3 regions of the Mesorhizobium sp. M0522 genome follow, and region 2 is predicted to be linked to each of the others. Evidence: predicted binding sites of a transcription regulator. Region 2 holds the regulator's gene; each other region holds the start of a gene.
What was found. The regulator LexA, encoded in region 2, represses DNA repair genes until DNA is damaged. The targets are predictions, from matches to a motif close to TGTTCNNNNTGTGTTCNG.
Positions count from the first base shown of each region.

Region 1: NKI58_RS20820 (single-stranded DNA-binding protein) is a predicted target of LexA. The motif match lies at 6,091-6,108, and genes of this name have one in related genera.
Region 3: uvrA (excinuclease ABC subunit UvrA) is a predicted target of LexA. The motif match lies at 1,160-1,177, and genes of this name have one in related genera.

Region 1 covers NZ_JAMYQW010000020.1:54,759-62,561, reverse strand. Annotated here, with positions in the region: gene gyrA (DNA gyrase subunit A) at 1-2,625, opposite strand, end outside; gene NKI58_RS20840 (helix-turn-helix transcriptional regulator) at 2,774-3,601, opposite strand; gene NKI58_RS20835 (hypothetical protein) at 3,685-4,215, shown strand; gene NKI58_RS20830 (MarC family protein) at 4,290-4,919, shown strand; gene NKI58_RS20825 (OsmC family protein) at 4,928-5,353, opposite strand; gene NKI58_RS20820 (single-stranded DNA-binding protein) at 5,477-5,989, opposite strand; gene NKI58_RS20815 (cupin domain-containing protein) at 6,199-6,588, shown strand; gene NKI58_RS20810 (ArsR/SmtB family transcription factor) at 6,671-6,985, shown strand; gene NKI58_RS20805 (SRPBCC family protein) at 6,982-7,506, shown strand; gene NKI58_RS20800 (ATP-dependent Clp protease proteolytic subunit) at 7,533-7,803, shown strand, end outside.
Region 2 covers NZ_JAMYQW010000024.1:13,944-21,746, forward strand. Annotated here, with positions in the region: gene gltX (glutamate--tRNA ligase) at 1-648, opposite strand, end outside; gene NKI58_RS22955 (ComEC/Rec2 family competence protein) at 745-3,210, shown strand; gene lexA (transcriptional repressor LexA) at 3,204-3,938, opposite strand; gene kynU (kynureninase) at 4,387-5,634, shown strand; gene NKI58_RS22970 (hormone-sensitive lipase) at 5,730-6,560, shown strand; gene NKI58_RS22975 (molybdopterin molybdotransferase MoeA) at 6,568-7,773, opposite strand; gene moaC (cyclic pyranopterin monophosphate synthase MoaC) at 7,773-7,803, opposite strand, start outside.
Region 3 covers NZ_JAMYQW010000020.1:46,856-54,658, reverse strand. Annotated here, with positions in the region: gene NKI58_RS20800 (ATP-dependent Clp protease proteolytic subunit) at 1-235, shown strand, start outside; gene NKI58_RS20795 (hypothetical protein) at 232-630, shown strand; gene uvrA (excinuclease ABC subunit UvrA) at 1,327-4,248, shown strand; gene NKI58_RS20785 (DUF302 domain-containing protein) at 4,248-4,658, shown strand; gene NKI58_RS20780 (GNAT family N-acetyltransferase) at 4,655-5,125, shown strand; gene NKI58_RS20775 (DUF72 domain-containing protein) at 5,154-5,960, shown strand; gene NKI58_RS20770 (hypothetical protein) at 6,007-6,207, opposite strand; gene urtE (urea ABC transporter ATP-binding subunit UrtE) at 6,420-7,115, opposite strand; gene urtD (urea ABC transporter ATP-binding protein UrtD) at 7,186-7,803, opposite strand, start outside.

The sequences.
Region 1 (7,803 bases), on a different contig from region 2:
GCCGTTGACCGGGACGCGAATGACGGTGCCGCCATCCGAAACCAGCATGATCTGATCGTCGTTGCCGACCGGGAAGGTCGCCACCAGGCGGCCGATTTCGGCCGTTTTCGAGACGTCGGTGGCGCGAATACCCTTGCCGCCACGGCCAGTCAGGCGGAAATCGTAGGACGATGAACGCTTGCCGTAGCCATATTCCGTCACCGTCAACACGAACTGCTCGTGCGCCTTGAGGAACTCATAGCGGTCGTCGGAAAGCTCCGCCTCTTCGCCGACCTCTTCATTGGTGAGCTGGATTTCTTCCTCCTCGCCGGCCGCAATGTCAGCAGCGAGCCGGCGTTCGGCCACCACCCGCTTGAGGTAGGCGGCACGTTCCGCCGGCGGCGCATCGACATGCTCGATCACCGCCATCGAGATCACCCGGTCGCCATCGGCCATCGCAATGCCGCGCACGCCGACCGAATTGCGGCTCTGGAAGACGCGTACGTCGCTGACCGGAAAGCGGATGCACTGGCCGGAACTTGCCGTCAAAAGCACGTCGTCATTGTCGGTGCAGGTCTCGACGCCGAGGATCTCGTCGCCTTCCTCGTCCAGCTTCATGGCGATCTTGCCGTTGCGGTTGACCTGGACGAAGTCCGACAGCTTGTTGCGACGTACGGTGCCGCGCGTGGTGGCAAACATGACGTCGAGCTCGCCCCAACTCGTCTCATCCTCCGGCAGCGGCATGATCGTGGTGATGCGCTCGCCCTGTTCGAGCGGCAGCATATTGATCAGCGCCTTGCCGCGCGATTGCGGGTTGCCGATCGGCAGGCGCCAGACCTTTTCCTTGTAGACGATGCCGCGCGAGGAGAAGAACAGCACCGGCGTGTGCGTGTTGGCGACGAACAGCCGGGTGACGAAATCCTCTTCCTTGGTCGACATGCCGGAGCGGCCCTTGCCGCCGCGGCGCTGCGCCCGGTAGAGCGACAGCGGCACGCGCTTGATGTAGCCGGAATGGCTGACCGTGACGACCATGTCCTCGCGCTGGATCAGGTCCTCGTCTTCCATGTCCGCCCCGCCCTCGGCGAGCTCGGTGCGGCGCGGCGTGCCGAACTCGTCGCGCACGGCGATGAGCTCGTCCTTGACGATCTGCTGGACGCGGGCGCGGGACGAGAGGATGTCGAGGTAGTCCTTGATCTCGTCGCCGATCGTGTTCAGCTCGTCGGCGATCTCGTCGCGGCCGAGCGCGGTCAGGCGCTGCAGGCGCAGTTCGAGGATGGCGCGCGCCTGCTCCTCGGAGAGATTGTAGGTACCGTCCTCGTTGATGCGATGGCGCGGGTCGTCGATCAGAAGAATCAGCGATTCCACGTCGCCCGAAGGCCAGCGCCGCTCCATCAACTGCTCGCGCGCCGTCTGCGGGTCCGGAGCGCTGCGGATCAGCTTGATGACTTCATCGATGTTGGCAACAGCGATGGCAAGGCCGACCAGCACATGGGCGCGGTCGCGCGCCTTGCGCAGCAGGAATTTTGTGCGCCGGCTGATCACCTCCTCACGGAAGGCGACGAACGCCTTCAGCATGTCGGTCAGAGTCAGCAATTCCGGCTTGCCGCCGTTCAGTGCCACCATGTTGGCGCCGAAGGATGTCTGCAGCGGGGTGAAGCGGTAAAGCTGGTTGAGAATGACATCGGCGACCGCGTCGCGCTTCAGTTCGATGACGACGCGGTAGCCCTGCCGGTCGCTCTCGTCGCGAATGTCGGAAATGCCCTCGATGCGCTTGTCGCGCACCAGCTCGGCCATCTTCTCGATCATCGACGCCTTGTTCACCTGATAGGGAACCTCGGTGATGACGATCGATTCCCGATCGTTGCCGCGCGCCTCGACGTTGACGCGGCCGCGCATGACGATGGAGCCGCGGCCGGTCGAATAGGCGCTGTAGATACCGGAACGGCCAAGCACGATGCCGCCGGTCGGGAAATCCGGTCCCGGAATGATCTCCATCAGCGCCGGAAGGTCGATCGCCGGATTATCGATGAGGGCAATGGCGCCGTTGCAGACCTCGCCCAGATTGTGCGGCGGGATGTTGGTGGCCATGCCGACGGCGATACCGCCGGAGCCGTTGACCAACAGGTTCGGGAAGCGCGCCGGCAGGACTTTCGGTTCGCTGCCGGACGCATCGTAAGTGTCCTGGAAATCGACTGTGTCCTTGTCGATGTCTTCCAGCAACTCATGCGCGACCTTGGTCAGCCGCGATTCCGTGTAGCGCATCGCCGCCGGCGGATCGCCGTCGATCGAGCCGAAATTGCCCTGCCCGTCGATCAGCGGCACGCGCAGCGACCAATCCTGCGCCATGCGCACCAAAGCGTCGTAGATCGAGGCGTCGCCATGCGGATGGTATTTACCCATCACGTCGGCGACCGGGCGTGCCGATTTCACATATTTGCGGTTCCAGTGATAGCCGCTCTCATAGGCGGCGTAGAGGATGCGGCGATGCACCGGCTTGAGGCCATCGCGCACGTCCGGCAGCGCGCGGCTGACGATCACGCTCATGGCGTAATCGAGATAGGAGCGCTGCATCTCCTCGATGATGGATATCGGCTCGATGCCGGTGGGGCCGCCGTCGGCGCCGCGCGGTGTCTTTTGGTCGGTCAAATCGGATCACAATCTAATCAGGAATCACTTGGTGCTTATATAGGAAGCCAGCCTGAAACTCCAACAATCGCGGCAGTTTTCCAGTGTGGTTTTTAGCGGCAAATTCAAAAGGATAAACCAATTGCGACGATATGGCCGTGGCACCCTTTCACGGGCGTCGCCGGCGGGCGCGATAAGTACCCGGCGCCTCGCCCATCAGCCGCCGGAAACGACGATTGAAGGTTGATAGATCGTTGAATCCCGCCGAAAAGGCAATCGCCGAAATCGTCTGATCCGACGTCCGGAGCCGCACGGCTGCCCTGTGCAGCCGCGCTCTCAGCAGGAATTGGTAGGGCGTCATACCGGCGACGTGCCGGAAGGTGCGCAGGAAATGGTAAGGGCTGGTGGCGGTCTCGTCGGCGAGTTCGGCAAGCGAGATCGGCCGGTCGGCATCGACTTCGATGCGCCGCACCGCTTCGGCAACACGCTTCTGGTCACGGCGGCTCGGCGTCCGTCCCCGATCCGTGGCGCTACAAGCCGCTGTCACCGCGGCACCGGCAATGCGCAGGGCGAGTTCCTCGAACGCGCCGGTGTCGGCCATCTCGCGCGCCGCCTCCGCTTCGGCAAGCAGCGGCACCAGCGCCGGCAAGGGCGGCAGGCGCGGCGTGCCGAAATCGAGCGTCTTCGTGCCCGGCACGTCGGCGACGATCCGCTCCATATAGGCCGGTCCGAAATGGAAGGAGAGGCAGCGGTCGCCGGCGCCATGCTCGTGACCGCATTCATAGCATGTGCCGGGATTGCCGAGCAGGAGCGCGCCCGGCGCCAGCATCGCCGTGCCCTCGCGCGCACGATAGCGGAAGGTGCCGTTGGTTACGGCGGCAACGCAGAAATCCCGATGCTCCTCCTCGAATGGCCTGTCGGCGGCGCTGGCGGTGCAGATGACATCCGACACCTGCCAGCCTCGGCCCGACGCCAGCCTGTGCGCGCTCGTCGTCATCGCCGAAACATAGCAACTTTTCCCAAGCACAGAACCCCTGTCGGCCTCTATGCTTGCCCTCCTGACAAGATGAGAGCGAAGCCATGTCCAATTCCTTTGCCAAGGCCCTGCATAGCGAAGGGCCCGTACCGGCCCTTGCCGAGAAACTGGATCTTTATGGCCGCTTCGTCGGCGCCTGGACGTTCGACGCCACGCGCCATCTCGAGGACGGTCAGGTGCTGACCGGGCGCGGCGAAGTGCATTTCGGCTGGGCGCTCGAAGGCCGCGCGATCCAGGACGTATGGATCCTGCCTGCCCGTGACGCCGGCCCCTCGCCCTCGCTCGGCAAATGGACCTTCTATGGCACAACGTTGCGCGTCTACGATCCCGGCGTTGACGCCTGGCACATCTTCTGGAGCGATCCGCGCAATCAGTACTACAGCCGCCAGCTCGGCCGTGCCGAGGGCGACACCATCATCCAGCAAGGCGCAGACGGCACCGGATCTGCTGTGCGCTGGAGCTTTTCGCGCATCACCGAAAATTCGTTCCGCTGGCTGGGCGAACGCTCACAGGACGACGGCGCCACCTGGCGTCTCGAAGTCGAGTTTCTGGCGCGCCGGGCCGTCAGCCCCTGATCCGCACGGTTTCCACTGGCTCCGCTTTGCTTTACCAATCCCGTTATCCGGCTTTGCCGGCGGGGAGGGCCAGCATGCCGAGCTTCGACAGCCTGTTCAACGCCTTCGTCACCATACTGGTGACGATCGATCCGCCCGGCCTGGCGCCGCTCTTCCTCGCCGTGACCCGCGGCATGAACCGCGAGGAGCGCAACCAGGTCTCCGTGCGCGCCTCGGTCATCGCCTTCCTGGTAATGGCGTTGTTCGCAATCGCCGGCGCGTCGATCCTGTCAGTCTTCGGCATCACTCTGCCGGCCTTCCGCGTCGCCGGCGGCTTTCTGCTGTTCTTCATCGCCTTCGAAATGGTGTTCGAGCGCCGGCAGGACCGCAAGGAGAAGATCGGCGACGTCGCCATCACCAGGGACATGATCCACAACATCGCCGCCTTTCCGCTGGCGATCCCGCTTATTGCCGGTCCCGGCGCGATTTCGGCGACCGTCCTGCTCTCAAGCTCGTTTCAGGGTTTGGGCGCGCAGACAGCCCTTGTCGGCATCATCGCCATCTGCCTCGTCATCACCTACCTGGTGTTCGTGCTGTCAGAGCGCATCGACCGTATCCTCGGCCAAACCGGCCGTTCGATCCTGACAAGGCTGCTCGGCGTCATCCTGGCGGCGCTCGCCGTACAGTTCGTCGCCGACGGCATCAAGGCGCTGATGGCGACGTAGGAACAGCCCTACTTCGCTGTCGTTTCAATGACTTCGAAGTCGTGGGTAATCTCGGCAGTCTTGGCCATCATTGCCGAGGCCGAGCAGTATTTCTCGATCGAAAGCCCGATCGCCCGCTTCACCTTGTCATGTGATAGCGCCCGGCCCTTGACGACAAAATGCATGTGAATGCGGGTGAACACCCTGGGATCGGCTTCTGCACGGTCGGCATCGAGTTCGACCACGCAATCTTCGACCGCCTCGCGCCCCTTTTCGAGGATATGGACCACGTCATAGGCCGAGCAGCCGCCAGTGCCGATCAGCACCAGTTCCATTGGGCTCGGCCCCGGCGTCTTGCCCTCCGGCCCGAACGCAGTGCCTAGCACCAGCTTGTGCCCACTGGCGGACTCGCCAACGAAAGTGCGCTCCTCGACCCATTTGACCCTTGCCTTCACCTGATACGTCCTTTCACCGCTCAAACGCACAACGTCCCGAAAATCCAAGACAGATTTTCGGGACGCCATTTCGTGGCCAAGGTGCCGGCGCTTTTCGCCGCAAGGGCAGTCCGCCCCGAAAAATCAGAACGGGATTTCGTCGTCCAGCTCGCGCGACGAACCACCGCCGCCGCCCTTGTTGGCGCCACCGCGATTGAAACTTTCGCCCGGGCCGGACTGGCCGAAATCGGAACCGCGGCTCGCACCACCACCGGCATAGTTGCCGACCTGGCCGCCGCCCTCGCCCCGCGCATCGAGCATCTGCAGCTCGCCGCGGAATTTCTGCAACACGATTTCGGTCGTATAGCGGTCATTGCCGGTCTGGTCCTGCCATTTGCGCGTCTGCAGCTGGCCCTCGACATAGACCTTCATGCCCTTCTTCAGATACTGCTCGGCCACCTTGGCAATCTGGTCGTTGAAGATCACGACATTGTGCCACTCGGTCTTTTCCTTGCGCTCTCCGGATGTCTTGTCGCGCCAGCTTTCCGACGTCGCGATGCGGATGTTGACAACCGGGTCACCCGAATTCAGACGGCGGATTTCAGGGTCCGCCCCGAGGTTGCCCACCAGAATGACCTTGTTGACGCTACCCGCCATGACACTTCTCCGCGCTCATCCGAAACCAAATTTTTGTCGCCGCACCTTACAGGCTATGGATAATCCCTGCCTGCCGTCGCTGCCTTTTCCCACAACGTTTTTGTTCTCTTTTCGTTCTATAGTACAGGCCCTGCGCTGTCAATAGATGTCAGTAACAAGTAGTGTCTTGGCGTCGAATTTCCACGAACCCTGAGATCGAGGCGAACTCAATGAAGATGGTCGAGCATGACGATCAGCCGCAAGAAGAATGGCGGACGGGAGTAAAGACCCGCATGCATGTCTCGGCCTGCAACGGCGCAACTCAACTTTGCATATTCGAACAATGGGTCGAACCCGCGGTTGGCGCCCCGACACATTGGCACCCCGTCGAGGAAGTGCTTACCGTCATCGCTGGCAGAGCCGAGATGTGGATCGACGAAGAGCATCTCGTCTTGACTGCCGGACAGTCGCTTGTTGTTGCCGCGCACAGGCAACATGGCTTCCGAAACGTCGGCTCCGAATTGCTTCATATTCATGCTGTGCTCGCGTCACCAGTTTTCGAGGCGACGTTCAACGGATCCCCCGACATGGTGAGACGCTGGCTTCCAGCGAGTTTGTAAAACCTCGCCTGTCTTAAAAAACACCGCCTGTCTTAAAAAACACGGCTTGCCAAACCGATAAGCATTGACTTATGCTTTCGGCATGATCGAAGCAGACATTTTTCGGGCACTAGCGGATCCAACGCGTCGCGCCGTCTATGAGCGGCTCGCCGACGGCGAGATGACGGTGTCGGAACTGCGCACTGGCATACCGGTATCGCAGCCGGCGGTATCGCAACATCTCGCAGTGCTGCGCGGCGCCGGCCTCGTGGTCGAGCGCCGGGCCGGTCGCAACGCCTATTACCGCGTCGATCCGAAGGGGCTCGCGCCACTGCTCGGCTGGATCGAACGCTACCGTGCGTTCTGGCCAGAGCGCATCGAAAGGCTCAAGACGGTTTTGAAGGACATGGACCAATGACCAGCCGAGGCAAAGAACGCGCCGAAATGGCCGCAGACAAGATCGAGTTCGAGTGCGAGCTGCCCGAGCCGCCGGAAAAGGTGTGGCGGGCGCTGACGGTGCCGGACCTGCTCGCGGCCTGGATGATGCCGAACGACATCAAGCCCGAAATCGGCAACCGCTTTGCCTTTAAAGCGCCGAATGCGCCGATCGAGTGCGAAATCCTCGACGCGGATCCCGGACGGCTGCTGCGCTATTCCTGGCGGGAGCGGCCGGCGCCCGATGATACGCAGGCGCCGCCCGGCAGCCCGGTGGACAGCCCAATGAACGACAGCCCTGTGGACAGCATCGTCACCTTTACGCTCGACCGCACCGTTTCCGGCGGCACGCATCTGCGCATCGTCCATGATGGTTTTGCTCGGGCAGCAGTGCCGGAGATCGCGATGGCAGGCGCCGGTTGCCGGCTTTCGTTTGAAGCGCGCACTCCCAGACACAAGCAGATCGCCGCAAACACGCCGCGCCTCTTCCTGCGCGCGGCCTGAACGACAACAGTCAACGGAGAGAACCGATGAGCGGCCTTGCCAATCTGGTGCCAATGGTGATCGAGCAGTCGAGCCGCGGCGAACGCGCCTTCGACATTTTTTCGCGGCTGCTGTGCGAGCGCATCGTCTTTATCAACGGGGCGATCGACGACGGCACCTCGGCGCTGGTCTGCGCCCAGCTTCTGTCGTTGGAATCCGACAATCCCGACAAGGAGGTCTCGCTCTACATCAACTCGCCGGGTGGCGTGGTGACCAGCGGTTTCGCGATCTACGATACGATGCAGTATATCAGCTGCC
Region 2 (7,803 bases):
GATTACGGTCTGGCGTGCGGCGTTGGTCAAATGATCGTCGCCGCGGATGATGTGGGTGATGCCCATGTCGTGATCGTCGACGACGACGGCATGCATGTAGGTGGGATTGCCGTCCGAGCGCAGAATAATGAAATCGTCGAGATCCTTGTTGGGAAAGCGCACGTCGCCCTGGACGCGGTCATGCACCACCGTCTCGCCGTCTGTCGGCGCCTTGATGCGGATCGCCCCCTTGGCGCCGGGCGGCGCCTCCGACGGGTCGCGGTCGCGCCAGCGTCCATCATAGCGGGGAGGCAGCCCCTTGGCGCGTGCGCTCTCGCGCATTGCCTCTAGTTCGGCAGGCGTCGCATAACAATAATAGGCCTTGCCCATACGAACGAGCTCCTCGGCCACCTCGCGATGGCGCGGCGCACGCTCGAATTGCGACACCGGCTCGCCGTCCCATGTCAGGCCAAGCCAGGAAAGCCCGTCGAGAATGGCCGCGCTTGCCGCATCGGTGGAGCGCTCGCGGTCGGTGTCCTCGATGCGCAGCAGCATCGTGCCGCCTGTGTGCTTGGCATACAGCCAGTTGAACAGCGCCGTGCGCGCGCCGCCAATGTGCAGATAGCCGGTGGGCGAGGGGGCAAAACGGGTGACGACCTTATCGGGCATGGAACTCTCAGGCGGGCGAAGGAAGTGGGTTTGCGGACTTTCGCGCGTCGCGCGTTCATGTAGCATAGGAGGTCGAGGGCGCAAGGGGCAGACCCGATGGCTGTGCGAGGCCGTGGTGCGGGCGAGGGCGAGGACGTTGGCAGCGGCGTCAGCGAACGCTTGCTGTTTGCCGCACCCCCGCCTGTCCTGCCGGCACCGGCATTGCTACCCGCTCCGCGCTTCGATGCTCCGTCGCTGCCGGCCAGCGACCCAGCAACGGTTCTCGTGCCCGCGGGCGAGCCCATCGTACGCCTGCCCAGGCGTTTCCGCCTCCCGTCACCGTCCCGTATCCGCAACAGCATAACCTCGGCAGCCGGCCTGGAACTCGACCGCGGCATCGCCTTCCTGCTGGTGCCGGTGTTCCTCGCATGCGGGGTGGTCGTATATTTCGGGCTGTCGGTGGAGCCGGCCTTTCCACAGCCGATCGCAATCGCGCTCCTCGCGGCCCTTTGTGCCGTCGTCTCGCGGTCATGGCCCAGGACGCGCCTGTGCTTCATGGTGGCGCTGCTCTGCGCGCTTGGCGTACTTGCCGCCAAGTTCGAGACATGGCGTGTCGGAACGCATATGCTCGGTTCCGAAATCTCGACGCGGCTGACGGGTCGCGTCGTATCGTACGAGCCCATGGCGAGCGGCCGCATCAGGCTGACAATCGATGTGACCTCAACCGCCAGGCCGACACTGCGCTACATGCCGGAACGGGTCCGCGTTTCGGCGATGAAGATACCGGCTGAGCTGACCGCCGGTTCCGAGATCACCGGCTATGTGCGGCTGCTGCCGCCGACCGGCCCGGTGCGGCCCGACAGCTATGATTTCTCCTTCGACAGCTATTTCGCCGGTATCGGCGGCAGCGGCTTTTTTCTCGGCAATCCGAAAGTCGTGTCGTCGGGCAGCATGCCGCTTGGCGCGCAGCTTTCTTCCGCGATCGAAGACGCGCGCGAATCTATCGCCGACCATATCCGCAGCCGCATCGGCGGTGCCGAGGGCGAGATTGCTGCTGCGCTGATCGTCGGCGTGCGCGCCGGCATTCCCGAGGAGATCAACGAAGCGATGCGGCGCACCGGCATCTACCACATCATCTCCATCTCGGGGCTGCATATGGCGTTGGTCGCCGGCACCATCATGGCGCTGCTGCGGGGTGCCTTTGCGCTGTTTCCCGATTTCTCATCGCGACGGCCGGTCAAGAAATATGCCGCGGCCGCCGCGCTTTTTTCGATTGCGGCCTACCTCGTCTTTTCCGGCATTGTCGTGGCGGCCGAACGCAGCTTCATCATGCTGGCGGTGATGCTTATCGCCGTGCTGTTCGACCGGGCCGCGCTCACCATGCGCAACCTGGCGATCTCGGCCATCGCGGTCATCCTGGTGTCGCCGCACGAGGTGGTCGGTCCGAGTTTCCAGATGTCCTTCGCCGCGACGGCGGCCCTTGTCGGCGCCTATGCAGGCTGGTCCGATTACCGCGCCGGCAGGGCCACCACGCCGCTGCCGCGGCTGTCGCCGCTACGCTTTGCCACTCGAAAGGTCCTGCTGGGCATGTGCGGTCTGGCGATGACCTCGATCATTGCAGGGAGCGCCACGGCGCTTTTCGCCATATGGCATTTCCAGCGCGTGGCGCCGCTCAGCCTGTTCGCCAATCTGGCCATCATGCCCATCGTCTCACTGGTCGTCATGCCCTTCGCCGTTCTCAGCGCGCTGGCGATGCCGTTCGGTGCGGATGGCCCTTTCCTCTATGTCATGGGCAAGGGGCTGACGGCGATGATCGCCCTGTCCGGGTGGATCTCGGAGCGCTCGCCGATCGATGCGGTCGGGCTGATTTCGCTGAGATCCGTCCTTCTGGTGACGATCGCCCTCGTCATTGCCAGCATGGCGACGACCTGGTTGCGGCTGGCGGCACTTCCTTTTGCGCTCGCCGGCTTGCTGACGACAACGCAGACACGCATACCCGACGTATTGGTCTCGGAGGACGCACGGCTGGTCGCGCTGCCGATCGGCAGCGGTGAACTCGCGGTCAACCGGGCACGCCCGAATGAGTTCACCATCGACAACTGGAAACGCGCGCTCACATCAGAGGCTATCGTCGCGCCGGAAACACCTGGAAAGAACGACCCGCAATTCGACATTGCCGATCCGGCCGACCTACCGCCGGGCATGCCGTTCATTTGCACGGACGGCCTCTGCCTTGCCAGGCATCCATCCGGCGCGATCATCGCGCAAGCCAAGGACCGCGATACTGCGCGGCCAGCCTGCGCCTTTGCCAGCTTGATCGTCATCGACGACGCCACCGCCCATAACCCCTGCTACCACGACCGGCTGGTCCTCGTCGTCACCAAACGGCAACTGGCGCGCGCGGGAAGTGCCGCCGTCTACTTCGATCCACAAGCGGCAACGCGCGCCGAAATCCGTTTCGCGGTCGAAAAATCATACCGGCCCTGGCACGTGCAGCGGAAATTTTCACGCGCGGCACGGGGCCTGCCGCCATACCGCAGGGCCGACAACCCCAAAGCCGGCGCCAAGGGCGGAGCTCAGTAGCGGCGGATCAGTCCGACGAGCTTGCCCTGCACCTTGACCCTGTCTGGTCCGAAGATGCGCGTCTCGTAGGCCGGATTGGCGGCTTCCAGGGCGATCGAGGCGCCCTTGCGGCGGAACCGCTTCAGCGTCGCTTCCTCCTCGTCGACCAGTGCCACCACGATCTCACCGGGGCTCGCCGTATCGGCATTGCGGATGATCACCGTGTCGCCGTCGAAAATGCCGGCCTCGATCATCGAATCGCCTTTGACCTCGAGCGCATAATGCTCGCCGCCCATGATCATATCCGGCGGCACCGAAATCGAATGCGTCTGGTGCTGGATGGCGTCGATCGGCACACCGGCGGCGATGCGGCCCATCACCGGGATCGAAACGGCGGCGACGACATCGTCGTCATTGCCGGCTGCAGGGACGCGCGACGATGTCGGCTTGCCCTGCCGAGGGGCGCCTTGCCCAAGACTACCCTGGATGACACTCGGCGAGAACTTGCGTGCCGCATTGAGGCCGGGGGCGATCGAGTCAGGCAGGCGCAGCACCTCCAGCGCACGGGCCCGGTTGGGCAAACGGCGAATGAAGCCGCGCTCCTCCAGCGCCGTAATCAGCCGATGGATTCCCGATTTGGAAGCCAGGTCGAGCGCCTCCTTCATCTCGTCGAAGGAGGGCGGAATACCGCTTTCCTTCAACCTTTCGTGGATGAACATAAGCAGTTCGTGTTGTTTGCGTGTCAGCATAGCGACCCCCAACAGAATCAGAAAAACAAACCCAGAACAAACACTATCTGTTCCAGTTGTGTTCCGCAACTGTTTAAAGTTTAATGAATGCGTTAAGGCTTGGGAAACAAACCACGCCCCTACCGGAATGCCGCATTTTCACCGTCGCGAGCGTCATCCCCTTGATTCTGCTTTCGTTTGCGCCTTCTGGCTTCCCAGAAGGCAGCACTGACATCGGCCGTCGGTCGGCAAAGGGCACGGAATTGAACCCGTATCGACTGCGCGGTTCGGTCAATGCACCGTGAACGAAACGAACTCAAAACGCCAACCTCGGGTTAACTCCTGGTTTCCAGTCGCCTGGTCAGGCTGCTTCTCGCCGGTGGAGCCTTGCTGCGCGCAACCAGGTGATGGAAGAACAGTCGATGCGTGTCCGGCGTTGCGTTGAATTTTTGGGGGGAGCAGGCACATCATGACAGGAATTCCCGATCTCGCCGCCATAAAGGCGATGGATGCCGCAGATCCGCTGCGCGCGATGCGCGACCGCTTCGTGTTGCCGCAAGGAGTGATCTATCTCGACGGCAATTCGCTAGGAGCTGCTTCACGTGCCGCTTTCGATGAACTGCACAAGGCCGCGACCGAAGAATGGTCGCATGATCTCATCCGCGCATGGAACACGGCCGGCTGGTTCAACATGCCGCTTGAACTTGGCGACCAGCTCGGGCGCCTGATCGGTGCCGCGGCCGGCCAGACGGTGGTCTGCGACACGACATCGGTCAACATCTACAAGCTGCTGCACGCCGCCATGGCCATGCGACCGGAGCGGCAGGTCATCGTCGCCGAGGGCGATAGTTTTCCGACGGACCTCTACATGGCTGAGGGTGTGGTTTCGACGCGAAAAGATACGCTGCTGCGCCTCTCGGGGATCGACGCGCCGACCATCGAAGAGCTGATCGACGAACGCACCGCCGTGGTGCTGGTCAACCACGTCAACTACAAGTCGGGCGAACTGCGCGACATGCCGGCGCTGACGCGCAGGGCTCAGGAAGCCGGGGCGATGATCGTCTGGGATCTCTGCCACACCGCCGGCGCGATGTCAGTCGAGCTCGACAAGGCAAACGCCGATTTTGCCGTTGGCTGCACCTACAAATATCTGAATGGCGGCCCGGGCGCGCCTGCCTTCATCTATGCGGCTGAGCGGCATCTTTCCGACATCCAGCAGCCGCTCACCGGCTGGTGGGGCCATGCACGGCCCTTCGCCTTCGAGCCAGGCTATGCGGCCGGCACCGGCATCCGCCGGTTTCTGTGCGGCACCCAGCCGGTCCTGTCGATGCGCACGCTGAAGGGCGCGCTTGACATCTGGAACGATGTCGACATGACGGCGGTGCGCAAGAAGAGCATCGCGCTGGCGGATCTGTTCATTGAGCTTGTCGAGGCAAAGTGCGGCACTTACGGGCTCACGCTCGAGAGCACGCGCGATGGGGAAAAACGCGGCAGCCAGATTTCATTCATGCATGAGCATGGCTACCAGATCATGCGCGCGCTGATCGAACGTGGCGTGATCGGCGATTTTCGCGCGCCATCGACCATGCGCTTCGGCTTTACGCCGCTCTATGTCGGCTATGCCGATGTCTGGCAGGCCGTCGAAGTGCTTGAGGACATCCTGCGCACCGGTGCGTGGAAGGAAGCGCGCTTCGCCATCAAGGCGGCTGTCACTTGAGATTGATGCGAGAGCTGGAATCGTGAGGCTGGCGACGACGCGCCGCGCGATGCTCACGGCTACGTTGCAAGGCCATATGCCAGGGAGGGCGCAGGGTGTTCGAACGTCACATTGCCGATTGGGACAACGCCTATGCCAACGGCGCCAACGTAGCCGGCAGCGATCGCTGGCCGGCGGCCTGGATCGAGCCCGCGCGGGTTTTCCGCGACGTGCTTTCGACCGAGGGCAGGGCGCGGCTCGACATGGCCTATGGCGACAACCCACGCAACCGGCTCGATCTTTTCCTGCCGGCCATCAAGCCCAAGGGACTCGTGGTGTTCGTTCATGGCGGCTACTGGATGGCATTCGACAAAAATTTCTGGTCGCATCTTGCCACTGGCCCTGTTGATCGCGGCTATGCGGTGGCGATGCCGTCCTACACGCTCTGTCCGCAGATACGCATTGGCGGCATCGTCAAGGAAGTCGGCGCGGCGATCGGCAAGGCGGCGGCGATGGTCCCAGGGCCGCTGATGCTGACCGGACACTCGGCCGGCGGCCATCTTGTTAGCCGGATGGTTACGGCGACGACGCCGCTGGCGCCCGAAGTGGTCCGGCGCGTTCGTCACGTGGTGTCGATCTCGGGGGTGCATGATTTGCGCCCGATCATGCGCACCGGCATGAACGAGACGATCGCGATCGATGAGGCCGAGGCGCAGGCCGAAAGCCCGGTGCTGCTGCGCCCGATGGACAAGGCCCGCCTGACCTGCTGGGCCGGCGGCGGCGAGCGCGCCGAATTCCTGCGTCAGAGCGCGTTGCTGGCCAACATCTGGATCGGCCTGGGTACCGCGACCAGCTCGGTGGTCGAACCTGACCGGCATCATTTCAACATCATCGACGGTTTGGCCGATCCAGACCATCCGCTGACCCGGACCTTGATTTCGGAGTGAGGCAGGTTCAGCGTAGCATCAGCACGTCGCAGGGGGAGCCCGCCGCCGCGGCAGGAGCGAACGGCGCGCGAACGATCAGCCCGTCGGCATCGGCCAGCATTTTCAGCATCGAGGAGTCCTGGATGCCGAACGGCGTCGCCACGAGCGCGCCGGCGTTGGTGCTGACAACAGCCCGCACATAATCCTGCCTGAGATCATTGGCCGGCATGGCGGTACCGAGCCGCGCCCGACGCATATCCTGCTGAAAGGCGCGGCCGCCGAGCTGCGCCAGCAACGGCTTCAGGAAGAGCTGGGTGCAGACCAGGCTTGCCACCGGATTGCCGGGCAGGCCGATGCAGCGGATGTCGCCCAGCCGCCCGAACATCAGCGGCTTGCCGGGCCGCATGGCGATCTTCCAGAAATCGAGAGCCATGCCTTCCCCGGTCAGCACGTCATGAACGAGGTCGTGGTCTCCGACCGAGGCACCACCCAGCGTGACGATGACGTTCGCGCCCGCCTTCACCGCCTTTGTCACCAGCGCAGCGATCGCCTCCTTGCGGTCCGGCGCAATGCCGAGATCGAGCGCGCGCGCGCCGACCGACTGTGCGGCGGCGGCGACGCCATAGGCGTTTGACGAGATGATCTGGTCGGGGCCAAGCTCACTGCCCGGCGGCAGCAATTCGTCGCCGGTGGCGATGATGGCGACCAGCGGCCGCTTGACCACGCCGACCTTGGGGTGGTTGGCCGATGCCGCCAGCGACAAGGCCGCCGGATCGAGCAGGCGGCCCTCGCCCAGCAGGACGTCGTCCTTGGCGAAATCGAGCCCGAGGCGGCGGATGTTGCGCCCCTGCACCGTCGGCTCCGTCACTTCGACGCTGCCGCCGCCGTGGTCGCGGACGTTCTCCTGGATGACGATGGTGTCGGCGCCTTCGGGAAGCGGCGCGCCGGTAAAGATGCGTACGGCTTGCCCTTGCTGCACCACCCCGGCAAAGCCGCGTCCGGCTGGCGCCATGCCGACCACCGAAAGCTTTGCTGGTATGGACGCGATATCGGCGGCCCGCACGGCATAGCCGTCCATGGCGGAGGCATTGAACGGCGGCTGGGTGCGGAGCGCCACGACCGGCTCCGCCAACACGCGGTCTGCGGCATCCAGCAGTGCGACGCGTTCACCCGGCAGCGCTGCTGCGCCATCCAGCAGGCGCTCGAGCGCCTCGGCAACGGGGACCAGCGCCATTATCGGCCGGCCCCGGTGGTCCGATCTCCG
Region 3 (7,803 bases), on a different contig from region 2:
CGTGCTGCATCAGCCTCTCGGCGGTTTCCAGGGCCAAGCCTCCGATATCCAGCGCCATGCCGAGGGCATCCTTCGCACCAAGCGGCGCATGACCGATCTTTACGCCCGCCATTGCGGCCGCACCTACGAAGAAGTGGAACGCACGCTCGACCGCGACTTTTTCATGACCGCGCAGGAGGCCAAGGATTGGGGCCTCGTCGACCATGTTTTCGACACTCGCAAGCAGGCCGCATGAACGAGCCGGGCCGGCGGACGGAACTGACGCGATTGAGCGCCCGCAATTTCAGCGACATCGGTCTGGTCTTGCCGCTATCGCGGCACTATAGTCCGGCGATGACCCCCAGCCGCTCGTCCAGCCTGTTATGCCTTGCTATCGCTACCGTAGCCGGCACGAACATGCTGGTGGGTATGGCACTTGCCCAAGATAATTCGATGTCTTCGCAAAAGGGCGCCCTGCCCGGTGTGACCAGCGATTATCGCATCGCCGAGCCAGCGCCGCGGCCTGAGCCTGACGATATGGCTCCAGGCAGCGGCAACGGCACCTTCAAGATTGGCGATACCGACGTTCGGATTTCCGGTAGCATCACCATCGATGTCGCTACCGGCGGGATCAGGCCCTCCAGCCGCTAAGCTCGCCTGGTGTGAACCACAAATATTGCGCTTCAAACGAACAGCCCCGCCATTGCGTTTGCAACTGACGGGGCTTCTTGGATCTGAAATCCAAATTGCCGGGAGTGTACTGCCGGCATTTTATTTCGGATGCTTCGCGGCATTCAGCCGACGATCCGACTAGCAGTCTCTGATTTTATGGGGATCAGCAGGTCCGTTTGGCGGGCAGCGAAAACGCCTGACCCTGGCCACTTATACCTGCCGCGGCTCCAGCGACACGTGGAGCCTCAACGAACAATCCGGTGGAGTCATGCCTCTGCTCTCCTTCTGTTGGTTGCGACTGTCGTCGTCGAAGCGCTCATCGCATAACCCGCGGCGTCTCGCAGGCTAGCCCCAGGCCGCGAGGCCATCGAAAGACGGCCGGCTTCGTTGACGTCTGGAGTCTGCCCCCACGGTGCAGGGACGTCAACCTTGAATAGCCGATTACCGAAAAATGTGATCGCGAGACGTTTTGGGAAGCCGGCCCCACGGGCAGCTTTTGTCAGGAGCGTGTTCGGCCTTTGTTCTTTCCGCTTGCCCGTTCGCGCGAAAGGCGGTTAAACGCTTTGGTCGAGAGTTGTGGCGTCTCTCGAAAAGGCGGCGAAATTGCCTACATAGGGGGTGGTCGGGAAAACCCGCCCATCCCACGAATTCCAGATTCTGAGGCGGCGACCGGCGATGGCCGACCATAAATATCTCTCCATTCGCGGGGCACGCGAACACAATCTGAAGAATGTCGATCTCGATCTGCCGCGTGACAGCCTGATCGTCATGACCGGCCTGTCGGGGTCCGGCAAGTCATCGCTTGCCTTCGACACCATCTATGCCGAGGGCCAGCGCCGCTATGTCGAGAGCCTTTCGGCCTATGCACGGCAATTCCTCGAAATGATGCAGAAGCCTGACGTCGACCAGATCGACGGCCTGTCGCCGGCCATCTCCATCGAGCAGAAGACCACCTCGAAGAACCCGCGCTCGACGGTCGGCACCGTCACCGAGATCTACGATTATATGCGGCTTTTGTTCGCCCGCGTCGGTGTACCCTATTCACCGGCCACCGGCCTGCCGATCGAGAGCCAGACGGTTTCGCAGATGGTCGACCGGGTGCTTGCTGTCGAGGAAGGCACCCGGCTGTTCATTCTGGCGCCGATGGTGCGCGGCCGCAAAGGCGAGTACCGCAAGGAACTGCTGGAGCTGCAGAAGAAGGGTTTTCAGCGCGTCAAAGTCGATGGCGTCTTCTATGAGATCGCCGACGTGCCGGCGCTGGACAAGAAGTACAAGCACGATATCGACGTCGTCGTCGACCGCATCGTCGTGCGCGGCGATCTGGCGACGCGGCTCGCCGATTCCATCGAGACCGCGCTGAAGCTGGCCGACGGGCTGGCGGTGGCGGAATTTGCCGACAAGCCGCTCGACGCCAGCCAGACCGGCGAGGATTCGGTCAACAAATCGAAGAACGAGACGCATGAACGCATGCTGTTCTCGGAAAAGTTCGCCTGCCCGGTGTCCGGCTTCACCATTCCCGAGATCGAGCCCAGGCTGTTCTCCTTCAACAATCCGTTCGGCGCCTGCCCGACCTGCGACGGGCTCGGCAGCCAACGCGCCATTGATGCCAGCCTGGTCGTGCCCGACGAGAATGTCTCGCTGCGCGCCGGCGCCGTCAGCCCTTGGGCGAAGTCGAGCTCGCCCTACTATGCGCAGACGCTGGAAGCGCTGGGCGTTGCCTATGGCTTCAAGCTCGGCGACAAGTTCAAGGATTTGAGCGAGGAGGCAAAGCAAGCCGTCCTGCACGGCACCGGCGAGCGCGAAATCACCTTCCATTACGATGACGGCCTGCGCTCCTACAAGACGACGAAAACCTTCGAGGGCGTCATCCCCAACCTCGAGCGCCGCTGGAAGGAAACCGAATCCGCCTGGATGCGCGAGGAGATCGAGCGCTTCATGTCGGCCACGCCCTGCCCGGCCTGCCGCGGCTATCGGCTGAAGCCCGAGGCGCTCGCGGTCAAGATCGCCGGCAAGCACATTGGCGAGGTCACCGAGCTGTCGATCCGCAAGGCCGACCAGTGGTTCACCGACCTGCCTGCATCGCTCAACGACAAGCAGAATGAGATCGCGGTGCGCGTGCTCAAGGAAATCCGCGAGCGGCTGCGCTTCCTCAACGATGTCGGTCTCGACTATCTGACGCTGTCGCGCAACTCCGGCACGTTGTCGGGCGGCGAGAGCCAGCGCATCCGGCTGGCTTCGCAGATCGGCTCCGGCCTGACCGGCGTGCTCTATGTGCTCGACGAGCCGTCGATCGGCCTGCACCAGCGCGACAATGCCCGCCTGCTCGACACGCTGAAGCATCTGCGCGACATCGGCAACACGGTCATCGTCGTCGAGCATGACGAGGACGCCATCCTGCATGCCGACTACGTCGTCGATATCGGCCCGGCGGCCGGCATCCATGGCGGCCACATCATCGCCCAGGGCACGCCGCAGCAGATCATGGCGACGCCCGCTTCGATCACCGGTAAATATCTGTCGGGCGAGCTGGAAGTGGCGACGCCGGCAGTGCGGCGTGAGGCCAAGAAGAACCGCCGGCTGAAGGTCGTCGGCGCGCGCGGCAACAATCTGAAGAACGTCACCGCCGAAATCCCGCTCGGCACGTTTACCGCCGTCACCGGCGTATCCGGCGGCGGCAAGTCGACCTTCCTGATCGAGACCCTGTTCAAGGCGGCGTCGCGCCGCATCATGGGCTCGCGCGAGCATCCGGCCGAGCATGACCGAATCGAGGGGCTGGAATTCCTCGACAAGGTCATCGATATCGACCAGTCGCCGATCGGGCGCACCCCGCGCTCCAACCCTGCCACCTATACCGGCGCCTTCACGCCGATCCGCGACTGGTTCGCCGGCCTGCCGGAGGCCAAGGCGCGCGGCTACCAGCCGGGCCGCTTCTCGTTCAACGTCAAGGGCGGCCGCTGCGAGGCCTGCCAGGGCGACGGCGTCATCAAAATCGAGATGCACTTCCTGCCCGACGTCTACGTCACCTGCGACGTCTGCCACGGCAAGCGCTACAACCGCGAGACGCTCGACGTCCTGTTCAAGGGCAAATCAATCGCCGACGTTCTCGACATGACGGTCGAGGAAGGCGTCGATTTCTTCGCCGCCGTGCCCGGTGTGCGCGACAAGCTGGAGACGCTGAAACGGGTCGGCCTCGGCTACATCCATGTTGGCCAGCAGGCAACGACTTTGTCGGGCGGCGAGGCGCAGCGCATCAAGCTTGCCAAGGAACTGTCGCGCAAGGCGACCGGCAAGACGCTCTACATTCTCGATGAGCCAACCACCGGCCTGCATTTCCACGACGTCGCCAAGCTGCTTGAAGTGCTGCACGAGCTGGTCGACCAGGGCAACACGGTCGTTGTCATCGAGCACAATCTAGAGGTGATCAAGACCGCTGACTGGGTGCTCGATCTTGGCCCCGAAGGTGGTGACGGCGGCGGCGAGCTGGTAGCGTCCGGCACGCCTGAGGACATCGTTCGCGAAAAACGCAGCTATACCGGGCAGTTCCTGAGGGAATTGCTGGAGCGGCGCCCCGGAGGCAAGCGCGAAGCGGCGGAGTGATGGCAAAGAACGGTCTCATCACGGTCCAAAGCCGCTTCGGCGTGGCCGAAACGATCGATCGCCTGGTCGGGACTGTGGAACGTGCAGGATTGCTGGTCTTCGCCCGCATTGACCACGCCGCCGGTGCGCGCAGTGTCGAAGCTTCTCTGCGTCCGACCCAGCTTCTGATTTTTGGCAACCCGAAAGGCGGCACGCCGCTGATGCAGGACCGGCAGCTTGCCGGCATCGATCTGCCGGTCAAGGCACTGGCCTGGGAGGACGAGCAAGGCAAGGTCTGGCTCTCCTACAATGACGCGCACTGGCTCGCCGAGCGCCACGGCTTGGGCGACGCCAGTCGCAATGCCGTCGCCGCGATAGCGGCCGGCATGGACAAGGTGATTGCGGCCGCTGCCGGCGCGGGCCAGTTTTGATCATGAGAGCCGCTCGGGCCGATGATCTCCCCATGGTGATCTCGCTCACCACCGACGCCTACGCGCCCTACACTGCCCTGCTCGGCGCACCGCCGATCCCCGTCACCGAGGACTATGCGCCGCGCATAGAACGCGGCGAGGTCTGGCTTTCGGAGCAGGACGGACAGCCGGCCGGCTTGATCGTTCTCGAACGACATGCGGACCATACAATGATCTTCAGCGTCGCCGTTGCGCCCGCCTTTCAGGGCAAGGGTTTCGGCATCGGGCTGCTCGACTGGGCCGAGCAACAGACGCGCTTGTGGAGCTTGCCGGAAATCCGACTCTACACCAATGCCAGAATGGAACGGAACGTTTCGTTGTATAAGGCCTACGGCTTTCGCGAAACGGGTCGCCGGCCCAATCCATATCGGCCAGGATGGACGATCGTCGACATGGCGAAAGCCGTCGAGACGACCGCCATCGCGTGATCCTTTTCTGCAAACCGGGAGGACGACCATGACTCAATCAGGAACAATCCGCGCCGGCATGGGCGGCTGGACCTTCGAGCCGTGGGACACGTCCTTCTACCCGGACAAATTGTCGAAGGCCAAGCAACTGCATTATGCCAGCCGGCAGGTGCTCACTATCGAGGTCAACGGCACCTATTATTCGAGCTTCAAGGAGCCGACCTTCGTCAAATGGGCCAACGAGGCGCCGGATGGTTTCGTCTATTCGCTGAAGGGCAACCGCTTCGTCACCAACCGCCGCGTGCTCGGCGAGGCCGGGGAATCGATCATGCGCTTCCTCGGGTCGGGCGTCGCGGCACTTGGCGACAAGCTCGGGCCGATCCTGTGGCAGTTCGCGCCGACCAAGAAATTCGACCCGGACGATTTCGAGGCCTTCCTCAAGCTGTTGCCGGAAAAGCAGGACGGCGTTGCGCTGCGCCATGCGGTCGAGGTGCGCAACGACAGCTTCGTCGTGCCGGAGTTCGCCGCCTTGGCGCGAAAGCACAAGGCCGCCATCGTCTATGCCGACCACGCCAAATATCCGGGGATTGCCGACGTCACCGGCGATTTCATCTATGCGCGGCTGCAGACCGGCAGCGACGACAATCCCGATTGCTACACGCCAAAGGCGCTCGATGAATGGGCGGCGCGCGCAAAAACCTGGGCGGAAGGCAAGGTGCCGGCCGACCTGCCGCGTGTCGCTCCTTCAACCGACGCGCCGGTCAAGCCACGCGACGTGTTCGTCTACTTCATCACCGAGGGCAAGGTCCGCGCTCCATTCGGCGCCATCGCGCTGATGAAGCGGGTCGCAGGCTGACGCCCCCGCTGTCGGTGGTCTGCCTGGCCGGGTCCTCAATTACCGGCTATGCGGCGCGCTCGTCCGGACGCCGATCAACCCTGACAATCTCGTTGAAAGCATCGAGATCGACATAGAAGACCTTGGTGATCTCCGCGATGAGTTCGTCGTGGTCATACCCCTGCGATTTCAGAATGTTGATGGCTGTCAGGATATCGACGCGCTCCGTGAGCCGTCGTTTCTGGTAGTCCTCGACATAGCGCTCCATTGACTGGCCCTGGCTCCCAAGCACCCGAAATGTTGGACGACAACAGATCGCTGGAAGGGCTTGCGCGCAAGCGTGCCGACGCGGGCCGCGCCTTCCCCTGATCTGCCAAGTTGAAACTGGTACGGAAAGCGGCCGACTCACCAAGGCCAAGCAAAATCTAGCACGCAATCTGCAGCGCGCCAGAGTTGCAAAGTAACGGAATCAATAAGAATTCAGACAGTCAGGAATTTGCGGACGTCCGCCCGGTCGAGATCCTCGGCGGGGCCGGTATGGACGATCTGACCGCGGTCCATGATGTTGACCTCGTCGGCCAATTCCCGGCAGAAGTCGAGATATTGTTCGACCAGAAGCACGGCGATACCGGCCTGGTCGCGCAGATAGCGGATGGCGCGGCCGATGTCCTTGATGATCGACGGCTGGATGCCTTCGGTCGGCTCGTCGAGCACCAGCAGCTTCGGCCGCATCACCAGCGCCCTGCCGATGGCAAGCTGCTGCTGCTGGCCGCCGGAAAGATCGCCGCCGCGGCGCGCGAGCATCTGCTTCAGCACCGGAAACAATTCGAAGACGTGACCGGGAATGTTGCGATCGGCGCGCTTCAACGGCGCAAAACCCGATTCGAGGTTTTCCCGCACCGTAAGCAGCGGAAATATCTCCCTGCCCTGCGGCACGAATGCGATGCCCGACCGGGCGCGATCATACGCCGCGCTCCGGTCGAGCGCCTTCCCCTCGAAGGCAACGCTTCCGCTCGTCAGCCGGTGATGGCCGACGATCGATCTCATCAAACTGGTCTTGCCGACGCCGTTGCGGCCGAGCACGCAGGTGATCTTGCCGGCGCCGGCCTTCAGCGAGACGCCGCGCAGCGCCTGGGCAGCCCCGTAGTGCAGCGTGGCATTGGAGACTTCGAGCACGGTCAGCGTTTTCTCCAACGCGTGAAGAACGAAAGGTCGAAATGATGGAACGGAACGCGCCAGACCATGTTCATCTCCCCAGATAGACTTCGACGACGCGCTCGTCGGCCGAAACGAAGTCGAGACTGCCCTCGGAAAGCACCGAGCCTTCGTGCAGGCAGGTGACCTTGACGCCGAGCTCGCGCACGAAATGCATGTCGTGCTCGACGACGATGACAGAATGGTCGCGCGCGATGTCCCTGAGCAGCCGCGCGGTTTCCTCGGTCTCGGCGTCGGTCATGCCGGCAACCGGTTCGTCGACCAGCAGCAGCTTCGGATCCTGCGCCAGAAGCATGCCGATCTCGAGCCATTGCTTTTGGCCGTGGCTCAGATTGGCGGCGAGTTCGTCACGCTTGTCGCCAAGCCGAATGATGCCGAGGATGTCGTCGATCTGCCGCACGTCCGCGGCCGAGCGACGATGGAACAGTGCCGGGAAGATCGAGCGCGGGCCTTTCAGCGCCAGCATCAGATTGTCCTCGATCGTGTGGCTTTCGAAGACGGTCGGCTTCTGGAATTTACGGCCGATGCCCATCATGGCGATTTCGGCCTCGTCGTGTTTGGTCAGGTCGACCTCACCGTTGAAGAAAACTTCACCCGCGTCGGGCCGCGTCTTGCCGGTGACGATGTCCATCATCGTCGTCTTTCCGGC